2 regions of the Burkholderia ambifaria AMMD genome follow, and region 1 is predicted to be linked to the other one. Evidence: predicted binding sites of a transcription regulator. Region 1 holds the regulator's gene; the other holds the start of a gene.

Region 1 (10,440 bases):
TACGGCGACGCTGACCGGCAGGAACGGTGCGTCGGGCGGCGTGTCGATGCCCGTCGTGAACGCCGATGCGGTGTTCGCGAACGCGTCGACGTTCGCGTTCAACGACATCGCCGGCCCGTTCGGCGTGGCCGGCTGGCTTGATCTCGGCATGCCGCACTTCTACGGCAAGACGATCTACTTCGGGATGGACAAGACGTCGACCGGCGGACAGCAGCCTTACGTCGCGTTCTGAACGCGCACGAACGGCGGCAGCAAGCGGGGGGGCGAGCGATCGCCCCCTTTTTTCATCCCGCCGGCCGTGGCGGGCGGACTACGTACCGGGCGGCCGCGCCGCGCCGGCATAGCGCCTACGATATAAGACCGGCATTGGTGCCGGCACGACATCGAGGAGACAGCGCCATGAGTCAGCGCATTCAACGCATCACGCCGTTTCTGTGGTTCGACCAGGACGCGGAGGCGGCCGCCCGCTTCTACGTGTCGGTGTTCGACGACGCGCGCATCCTGCACGTCGCCCGCTACGGCAAATCCGGCGCGCAGGCGTCGGGCCAGGCCGAGGGCACGGTAATGACGGTGTCGTTCGAACTCGACGGGCAGGCGTTTCTCGCGCTCAACGGCGGCCCGGTGTTTCCGCTCACGCCGGCCGTGTCGTTCGTCGTCAATTGCCGCGACCAGCAGGAGATCGACCGCTACTGGGCGGCGCTGGCCGAAGGCGGCGACGAGCGCGCGCAGCAGTGCGGGTGGCTACGCGACCGCTTCGGCGTGTCGTGGCAGGTGGTGCCCGTGCAGATGGCCGAGCTGATGACGGGCGACCCGGCACGCGCCGAACGCGTGATGGCGCAGGTAATGAAGATGAAGAAGCTCGATCTCGATGCGTTGCAGCAGGCGGCGGCCGGCTAGCGCGAATGCCGGCCGGGAGGCGGTATTTTCGATGCGGGCATGCGATGCACGAAGCGATTCCCGGCCGGCCGGTAAATCGGTCGCCATCTGACCGGCGGTTGGATTATCGACCATGATCCGTTTCATCATGGCGTAATCAATTCATTGATTATCCGGCTGATCTTTTTGTTGGGGCGTTGCGATTATAAAAATGGCGTGACATGCACGCGGCGGTCCGACGCGTCGTTTCTGTGGCCGCTCCGGGGCCGTGAAGGCGTCACCACGGCGATCGTCACGCGAAAAGAGATGCGACGTGTCGAAATTCAAACTTATAATGCCCCCGTTGTTTCCGGGGTCGTCGATTAAAAAACAGGAGGGCAATAAGATGAATTTCACCGAAGCCATTCGTTCCGTATTCAATCAGTATGCGAAATTCGAAGGCCGCGCACGCCGCGCCGAATACTGGTATTTCGCGCTGCTCACCGGCGTCGTGTCGATCGCCTGCCAGCTGCTCGCCGCCGCCGGCCGCGAAAGCGGCGCGGTTCCGCTGCTGCTGGCGATCGTCGCGCTGGTCGTGTCGCTCGCGCTCGTGCTGCCGAGCCTCGCGGTCACCGTGCGCCGCTTGCACGATACGGGCCGCTCCGGCTGGTTTCTGCTGATCGCGTTCATTCCGCTCATCGGCGGGATCCTGCTGCTCGTGTGGATGTGCTCGCGCGGCACGAACGGGCCGAACCGTTTCGGCACGGATCCGATTCCGGCAATCTGAGCGCCGCCCGCCCCGACGCGCGGCCGTCGCGTCGGGGCGGGGCGATAGTTCACCTCCTCCGCTTCACCACACCCCCCCGCACACGCGTTTCCCCCACCATCCTCCCCCCGCCACACCCACCCGCCGCCTCTCCCCGCACCCGCCTTGCCCGATTCCCCGAAATACCCCCCTTTCCCGGCTTTGCTCGACCGATCGGCGTTTGACCCGCGCATGAATAATCGGTGTCACTGGAAAGCGGCATTTCGCCGTACCCGACTGGAGGCCACGTGGCAGACGAGAGCGATCTCGACAGAACCGAAGCCGCCACTCCGAGGCGCCGCGAAAAGGCGCGCGAGGAGGGGCAGGTCGCGCGTTCGCGCGAGCTGGCTTCGTTCGCGCTGCTCGCGGCCGGGTTCTATGGCGCGTGGCTGCTCGCGGCTCCGTCGGGCGCCCATCTCCAGGCCATGCTGCGCGGCGCGTTCGCGTTCGATCGCGCCACCGCGTTCGACACGCACCGGATGCTGTCGGCGGCCGGCAGCGCGAGCATCGAAGGGCTCGCCGCGCTGCTGCCGATCCTCGCGCTCACCGGCCTTGCCGCGCTGCTCGCGCCGATGGCGCTCGGCGGCTGGCTGATCTCGCAGAAGACCTTCGAGCTGAAGTTCGACCGCCTGAACCCGATCTCGGGCCTCGGCCGCATCTTCTCGATCCAGGGGCCGATCCAGCTCGCGATGTCGCTCGCGAAGACGCTGGTCGTCGGCGGGATCGGCGGCATCGCGATCTGGCGCAGCAAGGACGAGCTGCTCGGTCTCGCGACCCAGCCGCTCGGCTCGGCGGTTGCCGATGCGATGCATCTGGTCGCCGTGTGCTGCGGCACGACGGTCGCCGGGATGCTGGTGGTCGCCGCGCTCGACGTGCCTTACCAAATCTGGCAGTACAACAAGAAGTTGCGCATGACGAAGGAAGAAGTGAAGCGCGAGCATCGCGAGAACGAGGGCGATCCGCACGTGAAGGGCCGCATCCGCCAGCAGCAGCGCGCGATCGCGCGGCGCCGGATGATGGCCGCCGTGCCGAAGGCCGACGTGGTCGTCACGAACCCGACGCACTTCGCCGTCGCGCTGCAATACACGGACGGCGAGATGCGCGCGCCGAAGGTCGTCGCGAAGGGCGTGAACCTCGTCGCCGCGCGCATCCGAGAACTCGCGGCCGAGCACAACGTGCCGCTGCTCGAAGCGCCGCCGCTCGCGCGTGCGCTGTATCACAACGTCGAAATCGAACGCGAGATTCCCGGCTCGCTGTACTCGGCCGTCGCCGAGGTGCTCGCATGGGTGTACCAGCTGCGGCGCTTCCGCTCGGAAGGCGGCGCGTTCCCGGCCGCGCCGGTCGATCTCGAGGTGCCGGCCGACCTCGACAAGGGGACGTCGGTATCGGCCGACGACGCGCGTGAAGAAGCCGAGGACACGCTCGGCACGCAAGGGAACGCAGCATGAGCACCCCGACCACCGGCCTGTTCGCCAAACGCACGAACCCGTTCGCGGGCGCCAACCTGCGCGGGCTCGCGGGCCCCATCCTCATCTGCATGATCTTGGGGATGATGATCCTGCCGCTGCCACCGCTGCTGCTGGATCTGCTGTTCACCTTCAACATCGCGCTGTCGGTGATGGTGCTGCTCGTCAGCATGTACACGATGAAGCCGCTCGACTTCGCGGCGTTCCCGAGCGTGCTGCTGTTCTCGACGCTGTTGCGCCTGTCGCTGAACGTCGCGTCGACGCGCGTCGTGCTGCTCGAGGGCCACACCGGCCCCGACGCGGCCGGCCAGGTGATCGAGGCGTTCGGCCACTTTCTCGTCGGCGGCAACTTCGCGGTCGGCATCGTCGTGTTCGTGATCCTGATGATCATTAACTTCATGGTGATCACGAAGGGCGCGGGGCGGATCGCCGAAGTGTCCGCGCGCTTCACGCTCGACGCGATGCCCGGCAAGCAGATGGCAATCGACGCCGACCTGAACGCGGGCCTCATCAACGAAGAGCAGGCCCGCAAGCGCCGCCTGGCCGTGTCGCAGGAAGCCGAGTTCTACGGGTCGATGGACGGCGCGTCGAAGTTCGTGCGCGGCGACGCGATCGCGGGCCTCATCATCATGGCGATCAACGTGATCGGCGGGCTGATCGTCGGGATGGTGCAGCACGACATGAGCTTCGCGGCGGCCGGCACCAACTACACGCTGCTGACGATCGGCGACGGCCTCGTCGCGCAGATCCCGTCGCTCGTGATCTCGACGGCGGCCGGCGTGATCGTGTCGCGCGTGGCGACCGACGAGGACATCGGCACGCAGATCACCGGCCAGCTGTTCACGAACCCGCGCGTGCTGAACATCACCGGCGCGATCATCGTGCTGATGGGGCTGATCCCGGGCATGCCGCACTTCGCGTTCCTCGCGCTCGGCGCCGGCGCGATCTGGCTGGCCCGCACGCAGAGCCGCCGCGCGGCGGCCCGCCTTGCCGCCGGTGACGTGACCGAGGTCGCGCCGCCCGCCGCGTTGCCGGGCGACAGCCACGAGGCGACCTGGGACGACGTGCAGCTGATCGACCCGCTCGGCCTCGAAGTCGGCTACCGGCTGATTCCGCTCGTCGACAAGAACAGCGATGGCGAGCTGCTCAAGCGCATCAAGAGCATCCGCAAGAAATTCGCGCAGGAAATCGGCTTCCTGCCGCCGGTGATCCATATCCGCGACAACCTCGAACTGCGGCCGAACGCGTACCGGATCGCGCTGAAGGGCGTGGAGATCGGCGCGGGCGAAGTGTTCCCGGGCCAGTGGCTCGCGATCAACCCGGGCCAGGTGACGGCCGCGCTGCCGGGCGCCGCGACGCAGGACCCGGCGTTCGGGCTGCCGGCCGTGTGGATCGACGTCGCGATGCGCGAGCAGGCGCAGGTGTACGGCTATACGGTGGTCGATGCGAGCACGGTCGTCGCGACGCACCTGAACCATCTGGTCGTCCAGCACGCGGCCGAACTGCTCGGCCGCCAGGAAGTGCAGGCGCTCGTCGAGCGCACCGGCAAGGATGCGCCGTCGCTCGTCGAGGACCTCGTGCCGAAGACGATCTCGCTCACGACCCTGCAGAAAGTGCTGCAGAACCTGCTCGAGGAAGGCGTGCCGATCCGCGACATGCGCACGATCCTCGAGGCCGTGTCCGAACACGCCGGCCGCGGCGACGCGTACGAGATCACCGCCGCGGTGCGGCTGTCGCTCGGCCGCGCGATCACGCAGCAGTGGTATCCGGGCGCGGGCGAGATGCAGGTGATGGGCCTCGATTCGAATCTCGAGCGCGTGCTGTCGCAGGCGCTCTCCACCGGCGCGAACCCGGGCCTCGAGCCCGGCCTCGCGCACAACCTTCTGACCGGCACGCAACAGGCGATGCTGCGTCAACAGAATCTCGGGCTGCCGCCCGTGCTGCTGGTGCAGCACGCGCTGCGCGCGATGCTCGCGCGTTTCCTGCGCCGCAGCCTGCCGCAACTGAAAGTGCTGTCGTACGCCGAAGTGCCGGACACACGCACGATCAAAGTCGTTAACGTCATCGGGGGTTCCGCTTGAACATTCGCAAATTCACTGGCGCGACCAGCCGCGACGCGCTTCGCCTCGTGCGAGAGGCCCTGGGCGCCGACGCCGTCGTGCTGTCGAACCGCACGCTCGATGACGGCAGCGTCGAAATCGTCGCACTCGCCGACTCGGACCTCGCCGCGGTCACGCCGCCGGCCGCCGCGCGCCCGCGCACCGTCGCGTCGCGCACACCGGAATCCGTGCCGGCCGCGGCCGTGCCCGGCATCGTGTCGCGCCCCGGCGCCGCGCTTGCGCGCCCGGCCGTGAATCCGTATGCAGCCGGCGACGGCGGGCTGCCGGACGTGTTCTCGTCGGTGTTCGGCGCAAGCGCCGAAGCGACGGAACCGGCCGCGCAACCGGCCGCCTTCGATGCGGACTCGCCCGCAACGGACGCGGCAGCGGCGTCGCCGGCTGCGCCCGCTGGCGGCGCTCAGGCCGCGTCGTCCGAACCCGCGCCGTGGCTCGTCGAGCACGCGAAGCGCCTGACGCAGCAGCGCGAAGCGCTGATCGCCCGCGCGCAGGCGGCATCGGCCGCGCCGCAGGCACCGGCGCCGGCCCGCATGCAGCAGGACGCGGCAGCCGCGACGCCGGCCGGCTGGGCGCGCGACATCGTGCGCAACGCCGAACGCCGGATGCCGTCCGCGGCCGCCGCCGTCCGCGCGAGCGAAACGAATGAAACGAACACCGCGAAGCCGGCCGAACGCACGCGCCTGTCGGCCGAAGCGGCCGCCGTAGTAGCCGACGCGGTGAAGGCGCGCATCGAGAGCATCGTCAACGACACGGTGATGCACGAGCTCGGCGCGATGCGCGGGATGATGGAAGAGCAGTTCGACAGCCTGATGTGGCACGACCGCCAGCGCCGCAGCCCGGTGCACGGCGCGCTGACCAAGCACCTGTTCTCGGCCGGCTTCTCCGCGCAGCTGGTGCGCATGATGGTCGACAACCTGCCGTCCGGCGACGGCGCGCAGACCTTCGAGCAGGCCGCCGAATGGGCGCAGTCGGTGCTCGCGGCGAACCTGCCGGTGCTCGAGAACGAAGACGCGCTGATGGAGCGCGGCGGCGTGTTCGCGCTGATGGGGCCGACCGGTGTCGGCAAGACGACCACCACCGCGAAGCTCGCGGCGCGCTGCGTGATGCGCTTCGGCGCGAGCAAGGTCGCGCTGCTGACCACCGACAGCTACCGGATCGGCGGCCATGAGCAGCTGCGCATCTTCGGCAAGATCCTCGGCGTGCCCGTGCACGCGGTGAAGGATGCCGGCGACCTCGAGCTCGCGCTGTCCGAGCTGCGCAACAAGCACATCGTGCTGATCGACACGATCGGCATGAGCCAGCGCGATCGCGCGCTGTCCGACCAGATCGCGATGCTGCACGGCGCGAACGCGCCGGTGCAGCGCCTGCTGCTGCTCAACGCGACGAGCCACGGCGACACGCTCAACGAGGTCGTCCAGGCCTACCGCAGCGCGGCCGAATATCCGGATCTCGCCGGCTGCATCCTGACGAAGCTCGACGAGGCGACCCACCTCGGCGGCGTGCTCGACACCGTGATCCGCTACAAGCTGCCCATTCATTACGTGTCGACCGGCCAGAAGGTGCCGGAGAACCTGTACGTTGCTTCGACCAAATTCCTGCTGAAAAGCGCGTTCTGTGTGCCGCGCGACGGTTCGCCCTTCGTGCCCGAGGACGAGGACATGCCGACGCTGCTTTCCGCACTGACCGCCCGTTCCACCGCCGATCTGCACGAGGTGCGATTTGGATAAACGGATCATCGACCAGGCAGAAGGGCTGCGGCGCCTGCTGGCCGGACGCGCGTCGCGCATCGTCGCGGTGACGGGCGGGCCGGCGGGCGTCGGCTGCACGACCACCGTCGTGAACGTCGCGGCGGCGCTGGCCGCGCTCGGCAAGGACGTGCTCGTCGTCGACGAGCGTGCCGACGTGCATTCGGCCTCGGCGACGCTGGCGGGCGCATGGCTGCGCGACGGCGAACGCACGCGCGTCGCCGCCGGGTTCAGCCTGTGCGCGGCCACGGGGCTCGCGCGCGACGGCTACAGCGACACGCAGCTGAGCGACTTCATCGACGGTCAGGCGGACATCGTGCTGGTCGACGCACAGCTCGGCGCGGATGGCGCGTTCTCGGCGCTCGCGCGCGAGGCGCACGACGTGCTGATCGTCACGCGGGTGGCCGCGCAGGCGATCACCGAGGCGTACGCGTGCATGAAACGGCTGCATTTTGCGCACGCGGTCGCGCAGTTCCGCGTGCTGACCAATCACGTCGGCAGCCACGCCGACGCCAGGACCGCCTTCGACAACCTCGCGGGCGTCGCGAGCCGCTACCTGACGGTGTCGATCGCCGACGCCGGCTGCGTGAGCGCCGATCCGCTCGCCGAGCATGCGCGCGACCTGATGCATACGGTGGTCGACGCGTTCCCGTCGTCGGCGGCCGCGCGCGATTACCGGCAGATTGCCGCCGATTTGCTGTACTGGCCGATGCGCCCGAGCTCGGGTGCGGGGCGTGCCGTGCATGCGGGCGGCAAGCCGTCGTACGAGGCGGGAGCGGCCCACGCCGCGTGAGGAAGGAGAGAGCCATGATGTACAACGCTCAAGGCAAGATGACCCAGGCCGACGTGCTCGCGCAATACGCGCCGCTCGTGCGGCGCCTGGGGCTGCAGCTCGTCGCGAAGATGCCGGCGAGCGTCGACCTCGACGACCTGATCCAGGCCGGCATGATCGGGCTGATGGACGCGGCCGGCCGCTACAAGGAAGACCAGGGCGCGCAGTTCGAGACCTACGCGACGCAGCGTATCCGCGGCGCGATGCTCGACGAGCTGCGCAGCAACGACTGGCTGCCGCGCAGCCTGCGCAAGACCTCGCGCGAGGTCGAGTACGCGGTGCACCAGGTCGAGCAGCAGCTCGGCCGCTCGGCGAGCGAGACCGAGATCGCGGAGCACCTGAAGATGCCGCTCGACGAATACCAGGGGATGCTGCAGGACCTGCACGGCAGCCAGCTCATCTACTACGAGGATTTCGACCGCGCGGCCGACGACGAGCCGTTTCTCGACCGCTATCGCGTCGATCACGCCGATCCGCTGTCGGCGCTGCTCGACGACCACCTGCGCGAGGCGCTCGTCGACGCGATCGACCGGCTGCCCGAGCGCGAGAAGCTGCTGATGTCGCTGTACTACGAGCGCGGGCTGAACTTGCGCGAGATCGGCGCGGTGCTCGAGGTGAGCGAGTCGCGCGTGTGCCAGCTGCACAGCCAGGCCGTCGCACGCCTGCGCGCGCGGTTGCGCGAACAGGCGTGGGTCGGCGCGGAGAATTGAACGTGCGGACGGCGGGGGCGCGGCGGGTCATTCGCCGGGCAGGTCTTCCATCGAAGGCGGTGCGCTCGATTGCCGCGCAATCCGCCCGCGCCCATCTCAGTCTCAATAAAAGGGCACGCTTCGGCCTGCGCGTCGCCGCATAGGCCATTCAACGGTCCGACACAAGAAATTTTCGTCGCGATTTGCTACAATCCCTCCCGTTTTCCGAGGAGCGTTGCGACGGACCTTCTGCGTCCGCCAGGCTCGGAAAGCTTCACCAAGCAGCCGTGCGGCGAGATTCGCGCCGGCCCCGCTTCCTGAACGGCGCTCACGTCACCAATTTCTAGAACTTTTTTAGAAAGGAGGGCGTGATGAACGCCATTATCGATTCGCAAGCTTCCAAGGATTACGTCGTCGCCGACATGGCGCTTGCCGGCTGGGGCCGCAAAGAACTGAACATCGCCGAGACCGAAATGCCCGGCCTCGTGCAGATCCGCGACGAATACAAGGCGCAGCAGCCGCTGAAGGGCGCGCGCATCGCGGGCTCGCTGCACATGACGATCCAGACCGGCGTGCTGATCGAGACGCTGAAGGCGCTCGGCGCCGATGTCCGCTGGGCGTCGTGCAACATCTTCTCGACCCAGGATCACGCCGCTGCCGCGATCGTCGAAGCCGGCACGCCGGTGTTCGCGTTCAAGGGCGAGTCGCTCGACGAATACTGGGAGTTCTCGCACCGCATCTTCGAATGGCCGAACGGCGAATTCGCGAACATGATCCTGGACGACGGCGGCGACGCAACGCTGCTGCTGATCCTCGGCGCGAAGGCCGAGAAGGACCGTTCGGTGATCGCGAAGCCGACCAACGAGGAAGAAGTCGCGCTGTACAAGTCGATCGCGAAGCACCTCGACGCCGACCCGACCTGGTACTCGACGCGCCTCGCGCACATCAAGGGCGTGACCGAAGAAACCACGACCGGCGTGCACCGCCTGTACCAGATGGAAAAGGACGGCCGCCTGCCGTTCCCGGCGTTCAACGTGAACGACTCGGTCACGAAGTCGAAGTTCGACAACCTGTACGGCTGCCGTGAATCGCTCGTCGACGGCATCAAGCGCGCGACCGACGTGATGATCGCGGGCAAGGTCGCGGTCGTCGCGGGCTACGGCGACGTGGGCAAGGGCTGCGCGCAGTCGCTGCGCGGCCTCGGCGCCACCGTGTGGATCACCGAAATCGATCCGATCTGCGCGCTGCAGGCGGCGATGGAAGGCTACCGCGTCGTGACGATGGAATACGCGGCCGACAAGGCCGACATCTTCGTGACGGCGACCGGCAACTACCACGTGATCAACCACGATCACATGAAGGCGATGCGCCACAACGCGATCGTCTGCAACATCGGTCACTTCGACTCGGAAATCGACGTCGCGTCGACCCGCCAGTACCAGTGGGAAAACATCAAGCCGCAGGTCGACCACATCATCTTTCCGGACGGCAAGCGCGTGATCCTGCTGGCCGAAGGCCGCCTGGTGAACCTCGGCTGCGCGACCGGCCACCCGTCGTTCGTGATGTCGAACTCGTTCGCGAACCAGACGCTCGCGCAGATCGAGCTGTTCGTGCGCGGCGCCGAGTACGAGAACAAGGTGTACGTGCTGCCGAAGCATCTCGATGAAAAGGTCGCGCGCCTGCACCTCGCGCGCATCGGCGCGAACCTGTCCGTGCTGACGGACGAGCAGGCTTCGTACATCGGCGTGCAGAAGGACGGCCCGTTCAAGCCGAACCACTACCGCTACTGATGCGCCGCCGCCGTGCCGCGCGCGTCCCGCTTCGGGCGCGCGCGACATCGCGGCATGGTGCCGGATCGCCGGCCGTCGCACCGTGCCCGCGGGCACGCGTGGCGGCCGGCGGCGGCCACTGACCGTACAGATCGACAACCG
Region 2 (10,440 bases), 390 kb from region 1:
GCCGACAAGAACGGCGTGGTGAACACCGCGCAGACCGTGCCGCTGCAGGCGCCGACGACCAACATCTCGCCGACCGCCACGACCAAGATCACCGGCCAGTTCAACCTGAACTCGCAGGACAAGGTCCCGACCAAGACGCCGTTCGACGCGACCGACACCTCGACGTACAACTATTCGACGTCGGTGCAGGTGTACGACTCGCTCGGCGGCTCGCAGGCGGTCAACATGTACTTCGTGAAGTCGGCGGCGGGCACCTGGGAAGCGTATGCGGGCGTGCAGGGCGGCGCCACGACCGACCTCGGCACCGTCACGTTCGATTCGTCGGGCGCGATCAAGAGCACGACGACGGGCACGCCGGCCGTGCCGACCACGTCGGTCGGCCAGTTCCAGTTCACGGTGCCGACCACCGACGGCTCGACCACGCCGCAGCCGCTCACGCTCGACCTGACCGGCACCACGCAATTCGGCGGCAAGGACGGCGTGAACAACCTCGCGCAGGACGGCTACGCGAGCGGCACGCTGACGACCTTCTCGATCGGCGCGGACGGCAAGCTGACCGGCAACTACTCGAACGGCCAGACGGCGGTGCTCGGGCAGATCGCGATCGCGAACTTCAACAACCCGAACGGCCTCGTGAACCTCGGCGGCAACCAGTACGCGGAAACGGCCGCATCGGGCGTGCCGCAGATCTCGGCGCCGGGCAGCACCAACCACGGCACGCTGCAGGGCAGCGCGCTCGAGAACTCGAACGTCGACCTGACGTCGCAGCTCGTCAACCTGATCACCGCGCAGCGCAACTACCAGGCGAACGCGCAGACGATCAAGACGCAGCAGACCGTCGACCAGACGCTCATCAACCTGTAACGCGCGGATAACCGGCAGCCATGGACCGACTGATCTACACGGCGATGACGGGCGCGTCGCAGTCGCTCGACCAGCAGGCGATCGTCGCGAACAACCTCGCGAACGCGTCGACGACGGGTTTTCGCGCGCAGCTCGCGACCTACCGTGCGGTGCCGATGAATTTCGGCGACGGCAGCACGAGCGATCCGACGACGACGCGCACCTACGTGCTCGCGTCGACGCCCGGCGCGGACTACGCGCCGGGTCCGATCACGCGCACCGGCAACCCGCTCGACGTCGCCGTGCAGGGCGCCGGCTGGCTGGCGGTGCAGACGGCCGACGGCAGCGAGGCGTACACGCGCGCCGGCAACCTGCACGTCGATGAAAACGGCCAGCTCGTCAACGCGAGCAACCTGCCGGTGATCGGCAACGGCGGCCCGATCTCGGTGCCGCCGAACGCGGAAGTGACGATCGGCAAGGACGGTACGGTGTCCGCGCTGATGCCGGGCGACCCGCCGACGGCGGTCGCGATCGTCGACCAGATGAAGCTCGTGAACCCCGATCCGGCCACGCTCGCGCGCGGCAACGACGGGCTGTTCCGCACCGCCGACGGCAATCCGGCCGACAGCGACCCGAGCGTGGTCGTCACGCCGAATTCGCTCGAAGGCAGCAACGTGAATCCGGTGACCGCGATGGTCGCGATGATCGACAACGCACGGGCGTTCCAGCTGCAGTCGAAGCTGATCCAGACGGCCGACCAGAACGAGCAGTCGGCGAACCAGCTGCTCAACTTCAGCTGAGCGGCACGGCCCTCGCTACCAGGAGAAGATTCAACATGAACCGTTCGCTCTACATTGCCGCCACCGGCATGAATGCGCAGCAGGCGCAGATGGACGTGATCTCGAACAACCTCGCGAACACCAGCACGAACGGCTTCAAGGCGTCGCGCGCGGTGTTCGAGGATCTGCTGTACCAGACCATCCGCCAGCCGGGCGCGAACTCGACGCAGCAGACCGAACTGCCGTCGGGCCTGCAGCTCGGCACCGGCGTGCAGCAGGTCGCGACCGAGCGCCTGTACACGCAGGGCGGCCTCACGCAGACCGGCAACTCGAAGGACGTCGCGATCAACGGCGCGGGCTTCTTCCAGGTGCTGATGCCGGACGGCACGAACGCGTACACGCGCGACGGCTCGTTCCAGACCAACGCGCAAGGCCAGCTCGTCACGTCGAGCGGCTACCAGATCCTGCCGGCGATCACCGTGCCGCAGAACGCGCAGTCGCTGACGATCGGCAAGGACGGCGTCGTGTCGGTCACGCAGCCGGGCTCGAGCAACGCGGTGCAGATTGGCTCGCTGCAGATCGCGACCTTCATCAACCCGGCCGGCCTCGAGGCGAAGGGCGAGAACCTGTTCGCCGAAACCACGTCGTCGGGCGCGCCGAACGTGGCGCAACCGGGCCTGAACGGCGCGGGCGTGCTCAATCAGGGCTATGTCGAGGCGTCGAACGTGAACGTCGTGCAGGAGCTCGTCAACATGATTCAGACGCAGCGTGCGTACGAGATCAACAGCAAGGCCGTGACGACGTCCGACCAGATGCTGCAGACCGTCACGCAGATGAAGAGCTAACCGGAAAGTCCAGTCGTCGCCATGAAGCAGGTTCGCCTCCTCCCGCCAGCCCCCGTGCGCGCCGTGTGCGCGCTCGCGGTGGCCGCGCTCGCCGGCTGCGCGCAGATTCCGCGCGATCCGATCATCCAGCAGCCGATGACGGCGCAGCCGCCGATGCCCATGTCGATGCAGGCGCCCGGCTCGATCTACAACCCGGGCTACGCGGGCCGGCCGCTGTTCGAAGACCAGCGGCCGCGCAACATCGGCGACATCCTGACGATCATGATCGCGGAGAACATCAACGCGACCAAGTCGTCGGGGGCGAACACCAACCGGCAGGGCAACACCGACTTCAGCGTGCCGACGGCCGGCTTCCTCGGCGGGCTGTTCGCGAAGGCGAACATGTCGGCGGCCGGCGCCAACAAGTTCGCGGCGACGGGCGGCGCGAGTGCCGCGAACACGTTCAACGGCACGATCACCGTGACCGTCACCAACGTGCTGCCGAACGGCAACCTCGTCGTCAGCGGCGAGAAGCAGATGCTGATCAACCAGGGCAACGAGTTCGTGCGCTTCTCGGGGGTCGTCAACCCGAACACGATCTCGGGCGCGAACTCGGTCTACTCGACGCAGGTCGCCGACGCGAAGATCGAATACTCGTCGAAGGGCTATATCAACGAAGCCGAGACGATGGGCTGGCTGCAGCGCTTCTTCCTCAACATCGCACCGTGGTGATGACGATGCCGCAGCCTCTTTTCCATCGACTGTCATCCCGCGCGCAGGCCGTCGCGCGGATCGCCGCCGCGCTCGTGCTGGCAGCCTGCGCGTTCGGCGCGCCGGGCGCGCATGCGGAACGCCTGAAGGATCTCGCGCAGATCCAGGGCGTGCGCGACAACCCGCTGATCGGCTATGGCCTCGTCGTCGGCCTCGACGGCACGGGCGACCAGACGATGCAGACGCCGTTCACGACGCAGACGCTCGCGAACATGCTCGCGAACCTCGGCATCTCGATCAACAATGGGTCGGCCAACGGCGGCCCGTCGTCGTTGAGCAACATGCAGCTGAAGAACGTCGCGGCCGTGATGGTGACCGCCACGCTGCCGCCGTTCGCGCGGCCGGGCGAGGCGCTCGACGTGACCGTGTCGTCGCTCGGCAACGCGAAGAGCCTGCGCGGCGGCACGCTGCTGCTCACGCCGCTCAAGGGCGCGGACGGGCAGGTGTATGCGCTCGCGCAGGGCAACATGGCGGTCGGCGGCGCGGGCGCGAGTGCGAACGGCAGCCGCGTCCAGGTGAACCAGCTCGCGGCCGGCCGGATCGTCGGCGGTGCGATCGTCGAGCGCGCGGTGCCGAACGCGATCGCGCAGATGAACGGCGTGCTGCAGCTGCAGCTGAACGACATGGACTACGGCACCGCGCAGCGGATCGTGTCCGCGGTCAATTCGAGCTTCGGCCCGGGCACCGCGACGGCGCTCGACGGCCGCACGATCCAGCTCGCCGCGCCGGCGGATTCCGCGCAGCAGGTCGCGTTCATGGCGCGCCTGCAGAACCTCGACGTGAGTCCGGACAAGGCCGCCGCGAAGGTCATCCTGAACGCGCGTACCGGCTCGATCGTGATGAACCAGATGGTGACGCTGCAAAGCTGCGCGGTCGCGCACGGCAACCTGTCGGTGGTCGTCAACACGCAGCCGGTGGTGTCGCAGCCCGGGCCGTTCTCGAACGGGCAGACGGTGGTCGCGCAGCAGTCGCAGATCCAGTTGAAGCAGGACAACGGGGCGCTCAAGATGGTGACGGCCGGCGCGAACCTCGCCGACGTCGTGAAGGCACTGAACTCGCTAGGCGCGACGCCGGCGGACCTGATGTCGATCCTGCAGGCGATGAAGGCGGCCGGCGCACTGCGCGCCGATCTTGAGGTGATCTAAATGGCAGCGAACCTTCCGGACGCGAACGATCTCACCCAGCGCTTCGCGCTCGACGTGCAGGGCTTCGATGCGCTGCGCGCGCAGGCGCGGCAGTCGCCGCAGGCCGGCGCGAAGGCGGTCGCCGGCCAGTTCGACGCGATGTTCACGCAGATGATGCTCAAGAGCATGCGCGACGCGACGCCCGACGGCGGGCTGCTCGATTCGCACACGTCGAAGATGTACACGTCGATGCTCGACCAGCAGCTCGCGCAGCAGATGTCAAAGCGCGGGATCGGCGTCGCCGACGCGCTGATGAAGCAGCTGATGCGCAACGCGGGGCAGGGCGGCGGCACGGCGGCCGACGTCGGCGCGGCCGGGCTGGGTGCGGCGGGCCTGGGCGCGGCCGGCGCCGGCACGTCGGGCAACGAAGGCAGCCTCGCCGCGATGAATGCGATGGCGCGGGCGTATGCGAACGCGGCGAACAACGGCGGCCTGGCCGGCGCGCGCGGCTACTCGGCCGGCAGCGCGCTCACGCCGCCGTTGAAGGGCGCGAGCGGCGTGCAGGACGCCGACGCGTTCGTCGACCGGCTCGCCGCGCCGGCGCAGGCGGCGAGCGCGAGCACCGGCATTCCGGCGCGCTTCATCGTCGGGCAGGCCGCGCTCGAATCGGGCTGGGGCAAGCGCGAGATCCGCGCGAGCGACGGCTCGACGAGCTACAACGTATTCGGCATCAAGGCGAACAAGGGCTGGACGGGCCGCACGGTGTCGGCGCTGACGACCGAGTACGTGAACGGCACGCCGCGGCGCGTCGTCGCGAAGTTCCGCGCGTACGATTCGTACGAGCATGCGATGACCGACTACGCGAACCTGCTGAAGAACAACCCGCGCTACGCGGGCGTGCTGAGCGCGAGCCGCAGCGTCGAGGGTTTCGCGCACGGGATGCAGAAGGCCGGCTACGCGACCGACCCGAATTACGCGAAGAAGCTGATCTCGATCATGCAGCAGATCGGCTGACGGGCAGCCCCCGTTCCGCCGCCTCTCGGACCGCGCCCGGCACCCCGCCGCGCGCGGTTTTCAACGTTTGCGCGAAAAATATCGGCAATTCGATCTAAACTTTCGGGGAGCACTGCCGCTAAGTGTGTGAGACCTGCTACCGGGCCCTGTTCTGGCCCGGTTTTACTGCGCACCGTTCGTCCGGGCGCCCTGACAAGAAAACCGGCTAGCCATGAATATCGAAACGTCGACCGATCCGAGCCTGGATGCGGGCCATTCCGGGCCTGACTACGCCCGCCGCAATCCGCTGGAGATCGGCGTGCAGCTGCGCAATCTCGTGAATCGCGGCGACTTCCTGACCGTCCAGTACCCGGGCGGCCAGCTCGTCACGCGCCTGCTCGAGGTCGACGTCGGCGCGCGCACGTTCACGTTCGACTGGGGCGCGCTGTCCGAGCAGAACGCCAGCATCCTCGCCGCGTCGCACTGCACGTTCTCGGCCGCGCCGGAGGGCGTGCGCGTCGAATTCACCACGAGCACGCCGCGCGAGACGCGCTACGAGGGGCTGCCCGCGTTCGTCGCCGATTTCCCCGACGTGCTGATGTGCATCCAGCGCCGCGAGTACTTCCGCGTCGATGCGCCGATCGTCGATCCGTTCCTCTGCCGCGGCACGCTGCCGGACGGCGAGAGCTTCGTGTTCGAGGTGCATAACCTGTCGCTCGGCGGCGTCGGCTTGCGCACGGCCGACGAGCGCGTCGAGGCGCTCGAGGTCGGCACGCTGCTGCCGGACGTCGAGCTCGAGCTGACCGGCCACGGCAAGCTGTCGCTCGAGCTGCGCCTCGTGTCGCAGCGTTCGACGCAGATGCCGAACGGTTCGCGGCGCTACCAGCTCGGCTTTCGCTTCATGTCGCTGCCGGGCAGCGCGGAGAATACGCTGCAGCGCCTGATCACGCAGCTCGAGATGAAGCGCCGCTCGCTCGCGCGGGCCTGACGTACCCCCTCGCGGCCCCGCTCGGGGCCGCCTTCGCAGCGGCGCCGGCAGCGTCCGCCGCGGCCCTCAACCGGCGACGCGCGAGCGCGCGCCGCGCGTGCATTTTTTCCTCAATTTTTCCGATCCGCGGCCGTTATACCGGGAGTCACGCAACCCGGCGGCCGCAGCGCGGCCGGCTCATCAGGATCGCGCATGTCCAACACACTCATGAACCTCGGCGTCAGCGGCCTCAATGCCGCGCTCTGGGGCCTCACGACGACCGGTCAGAACATCAGCAATGCCGCGACGCCCGGCTATTCGGTCGAGCGCCCCGTCTATGCCGAGGCAAGCGGCCAGTACACGTCGAGCGGCTACATGCCGCAGGGCGTGAACACCGTCACCGTGCAGCGGCAGTACAGCCAGTACCTGAGCGACCAGTTGAACAGCGCGCAGTCGCAGGGCGGCGCGCTGTCGACGTGGTATTCGCTCGTCGCGCAGCTGAACAACTACGTCGGCAGCCCGACGGCCGGCATCTCGACCGCGATCACCGGCTATTTCACCGGGCTGCAGAACGTCGCGAACAATGCGTCCGATCCGTCGGTGCGGCAGACCGCGATCAGCAACGCGCAGGTGCTCGCCGATCAACTCAAGGCGGCCGGCCAGCAGTACGACGCGCTGCGCCAGAGCGTGAACACGCAGCTCACCAGCACCGTGTCGCAGATCAACACGTACACGTCGCAGATCGCGCAACTGAACCAGCAGATCGCGGCGGCGAGCAGCCAGGGGCAGCCGCCCAACCAGCTGATGGACCAGCGCGACCTCGCGGTGTCGAACCTGTCGAGCCTCGCCGGCGTGCAGGTCGTGCGCAACGACAGCGGCTACAGCGTGTTCCTCGCGGGCGGCCAGCCGCTCGTCGTCGCCGACAAGAGCTACCAGCTCGCGACGGTCACGTCGCCGTCCGATCCGAGCGAGCTGACCGTCGTGTCGCAAGGCATCGCCGGCGCGAACCCGCCGGGCCCGAACCAGGCGCTGCCGGACACGTCGCTGTCGGGCGGCACGCTCGGCGGCCTGCTCGCGTTCCGCAGCCAGACGCTCGACCCCGCGCAGGCGCAGCTCGGCGCGCTCGCCACCAGCTTCGCCGCGCAGGTCAACGGGCAGAACGCGCTCGGCATCGACCTGTCGGGCAAGCCGGGCGGCAACCTGTTCGCGGTGGCGAACCCGGCCGTCTATTCGAACCAGGGCAATACCGGCACCGCGTCGCTTTCCGTCTCGTTCGCCAACGCCGCGCAGCCGACCACGAGCGATTACACGCTGTCGTACGACGGCACCAACTACACGCTGACCGACCGCGCGAGCGGGTCGGTGGTCGGCCAGTCGACGTCGATGCCGGCGTCGATCGGCGGGCTGGCCTTCTCGTTCGCGTCGGGCTCGATGAATGCCGGCGACCAGTTCACCGTGCTGCCGACGCGCGGCGCGCTGAACGGCTTCGGCCTCGCGACGACGAGCGGTTCGGCGATCGCGGCCGCGTCGCCGGTGGTCGCGGCGGCGTCGAGCACCAACCTCGGCACGGGCAAGATCGCGCAGGGCGCGGTGAGCGCCGGCTACCAGGTCCCGACCACGCCGACCAAGCTCACCTACGACGCGGCGTCGAAGTCGCTGTCGGGCTTCCAGGCCGGCACCACGGTGACGATCGCGGGCACGCCGCCCACCTCGGTGACGATCACGAGCCCGACCGACAGCGTGCCGTACGACGCGACGGCCGGCGCGAAGCTGACGATCACGAGCACCACACAGCCGGCGCCGGCGGGCGTGATGAACGGCGTGACCGTCACGCTGTCCGGCGCGCCGTCCGACGGCGACTCCTTCACGATCGGACCGTACGCGGGCGGCACGAGCGACGGCTCCAACGCGCTCGCGCTGTCGCAGCTCGTCACCGCGAAGTCGCTCGGCGGCGGCACGACGACGCTGACCGGCGCATATGCGAAGTACGTGAACGCGATCGGCAACACGGCGAGCCAGCTGAAGTCGTCGAGCGCCGCGCAGACCTCGCTGGTCGGCCAGATCACGACCGCGCAGCAGTCGGTGTCGGGCGTGAACCAGAACGAGGAAGCGGCGAACCTGATGCAGTACCAGCAGCTTTACCAGGCGAACGCGAAGGTGATCCAGACGGCGGCGACGCTGTTCCAGACCGTGCTCGGCCTGTTCAACTGACCGGATTCGAGGAATAGAAGCGATGCGAATTTCCAGCGCCCAGTTCTTTCAGCTGAACGTTTCCCAGATGAACGATCAGCAGGCGCAGCTCGCGCAGCTGTACCAGCAGATCGCGAGCGGCGTGAGCCTGCAGACGCCGGCCGACAACCCGGTCGGCGCGGCGCAGGCCGTGCAGCTGTCGATGACGTCGGCGACGCTGTCGCAGTACGCGACCAACCAGACCGCGGCGCTCGCGTCGCTGCAGGCCGAGGATCAAGCGCTGCAAAGCGTGAGCGGCGTGCTGACCGGCGTGCAGACGCTCGTCGTGCGCGCCGGCGACGGCTCGCTCGCCGACAGCGACCGCTCGGCGCTCGCGACGCAGCTGCAAGGCTATCGCGACCAGCTGATGACGCTCGCGAACTCGAACGACGGGGCCGGCAACTACCTGTTCGCCGGCCTGAACAATTCGTCGGCGCCGTTTACCAGCAGCCCGAACGGCAGCGTCAGCTACGTCGGCGACTCGGGCACGCGCCAGGTGCAGATCGGCGATTCGAGCAGCGTGGCGCAGGGCGACACCGGTTCGGCGGTGTTCATGTCGGTGCCGTCGCTCGGCAGCGCCCCGGTGCCGTCGGCCGGCGCCGCCAACACGGGCACCGGCACGATCACCGCGGTGACCGTCACGACCCCGTCGGCCGCGACCAACGGCCATCAGTTCTCGATCGCGTTCGGCGGCACGCCCGCCGCGCCGACCTACACGGTGACCGACAACTCGGCCAAGCCGCCGACCACCACGCCCGCGCAGGCGTACACGGCGGGCGCGTCGATCGCGCTCGGCGGCGGGATGACGGTGGCGGTGTCGGGCACGCCGGCTGCCGGCGACACGTTCGCCGTGACGCCCGGCCCGCAGGCGAGCGGCGGCGCGGACATATTCTCGACGCTCGACTCGATGATCTCGGCGCTGAAGACGCCCGTGACCGGCAACCCCGTTGCCGCCGCGGCGCTGTCGAACGCGCTGATGACGGGCTCGATCAAGGTCGGCAACACGATGCGCAACGTGACGACGATCCAGGCGTCGGTCGGCGGCCGCGAGCAGGAGGTCAAGGCGATGCAGGCGGTCAACCAGACCGCGTCGCTGCAGACGACCAGCAACCTGACCGACCTGACCAGCACCAACATGACGACGACGATCAGCCAGTATCTGCAGGTGCAGAACGCGCTGACCGGTGCGCAGAAGGCCTACGTGCAGCTGCAGAACCTGTCGCTGTTCCAGTACATCAATCCGTGATGTCCACGGCGCCCGCTGCGATGTGAGCGCACGCTTACGTCGCAGCGGGCCACGGCTCACGGCTTACGGCTTACGGCTCACGGCTCACGGCTTACGGCTTACGGCTTACGGCTTACGGCTTACGGCTTACGGCTTACGGCTGCGGCTGCGGCTGCGGCCGGCCGGCGCGTGCGATCGCGCGGGGCCCGTTCGCCGCTCCTCCCGGCGCGGCCGTCGCACCGGCGGTTCGCGCTTGCCAGCCCCATTTCCGCTCCGTAAACTCGCGCCAGATTTCCAGACCGGCGCACCGTCCGCAGCCGGCGTTCGACAGGAGCCCTTTTTCCCCATGTCCGATTCCTACTTCCCGCGCTGGCGGGTGCAATCGACCGGCGCGTCGCGCGTGGTCGGCCCCGACGAACGCCTCGCGTGGCCGCAGATGGTCGCGATGGGCGTGCAGCACGTCGTCGCGATGTTCGGCTCGACCGTGCTCGCGCCGCTGCTGATGGGCTTCGACCCGAACCTGTGTATCTTCATGTCGGGCATCGGCACGCTGCTGTTCTTCGTGCTGGTCGGCGGCCGCGTGCCGAGCTACCTCGGCTCGAGCTTCGCGTTCATCGGCCTCGTGATCGCGGTGACGGGGTACGGCGGCAGCGGCCCGAACCCGAACATCGCGGTCGCGCTCGGC

What was found. The regulator FliA, encoded in region 1, starts transcription of late flagellar genes. The targets are predictions, from matches to a motif close to CTAAAGTTTNNNNNNNNNNNGCCGNTA.
Region 2: flgK (flagellar hook-associated protein FlgK) is a predicted target of FliA. The motif match lies at 6,432-6,458, and genes of this name have one in related genera.

Annotation. Positions count from the first base shown of each region.
Region 1 is NC_008390.1:211,007-221,446, forward strand. It holds gene BAMB_RS00895 (DUF3443 domain-containing protein) at 1-232, shown strand, start outside; gene BAMB_RS00900 (VOC family protein) at 400-897, shown strand; gene BAMB_RS00905 (DUF805 domain-containing protein) at 1,262-1,642, shown strand; gene flhB (flagellar biosynthesis protein FlhB) at 1,909-3,108, shown strand; gene flhA (flagellar biosynthesis protein FlhA) at 3,105-5,207, shown strand; gene flhF (flagellar biosynthesis GTPase FlhF) at 5,204-6,970, shown strand; gene BAMB_RS00925 (MinD/ParA family ATP-binding protein) at 6,963-7,781, shown strand; gene BAMB_RS00930 (RNA polymerase sigma factor FliA) at 7,796-8,530, shown strand; S-adenosyl-L-homocysteine riboswitch at 8,731-8,846, shown strand; gene ahcY (adenosylhomocysteinase) at 8,881-10,299, shown strand.
Region 2 is NC_008390.1:3,377,373-3,387,812, reverse strand. It holds gene flgE (flagellar hook protein FlgE) at 1-864, shown strand, start outside; gene flgF (flagellar basal-body rod protein FlgF) at 885-1,643, shown strand; gene flgG (flagellar basal-body rod protein FlgG) at 1,679-2,467, shown strand; gene flgH (flagellar basal body L-ring protein FlgH) at 2,489-3,178, shown strand; gene BAMB_RS15470 (flagellar basal body P-ring protein FlgI) at 3,184-4,362, shown strand; gene flgJ (flagellar assembly peptidoglycan hydrolase FlgJ) at 4,363-5,355, shown strand; gene BAMB_RS15460 (flagellar brake protein) at 5,567-6,322, shown strand; gene flgK (flagellar hook-associated protein FlgK) at 6,515-8,512, shown strand; gene flgL (flagellar hook-associated protein FlgL) at 8,535-9,776, shown strand; gene BAMB_RS15445 (solute carrier family 23 protein) at 10,102-10,440, shown strand, end outside.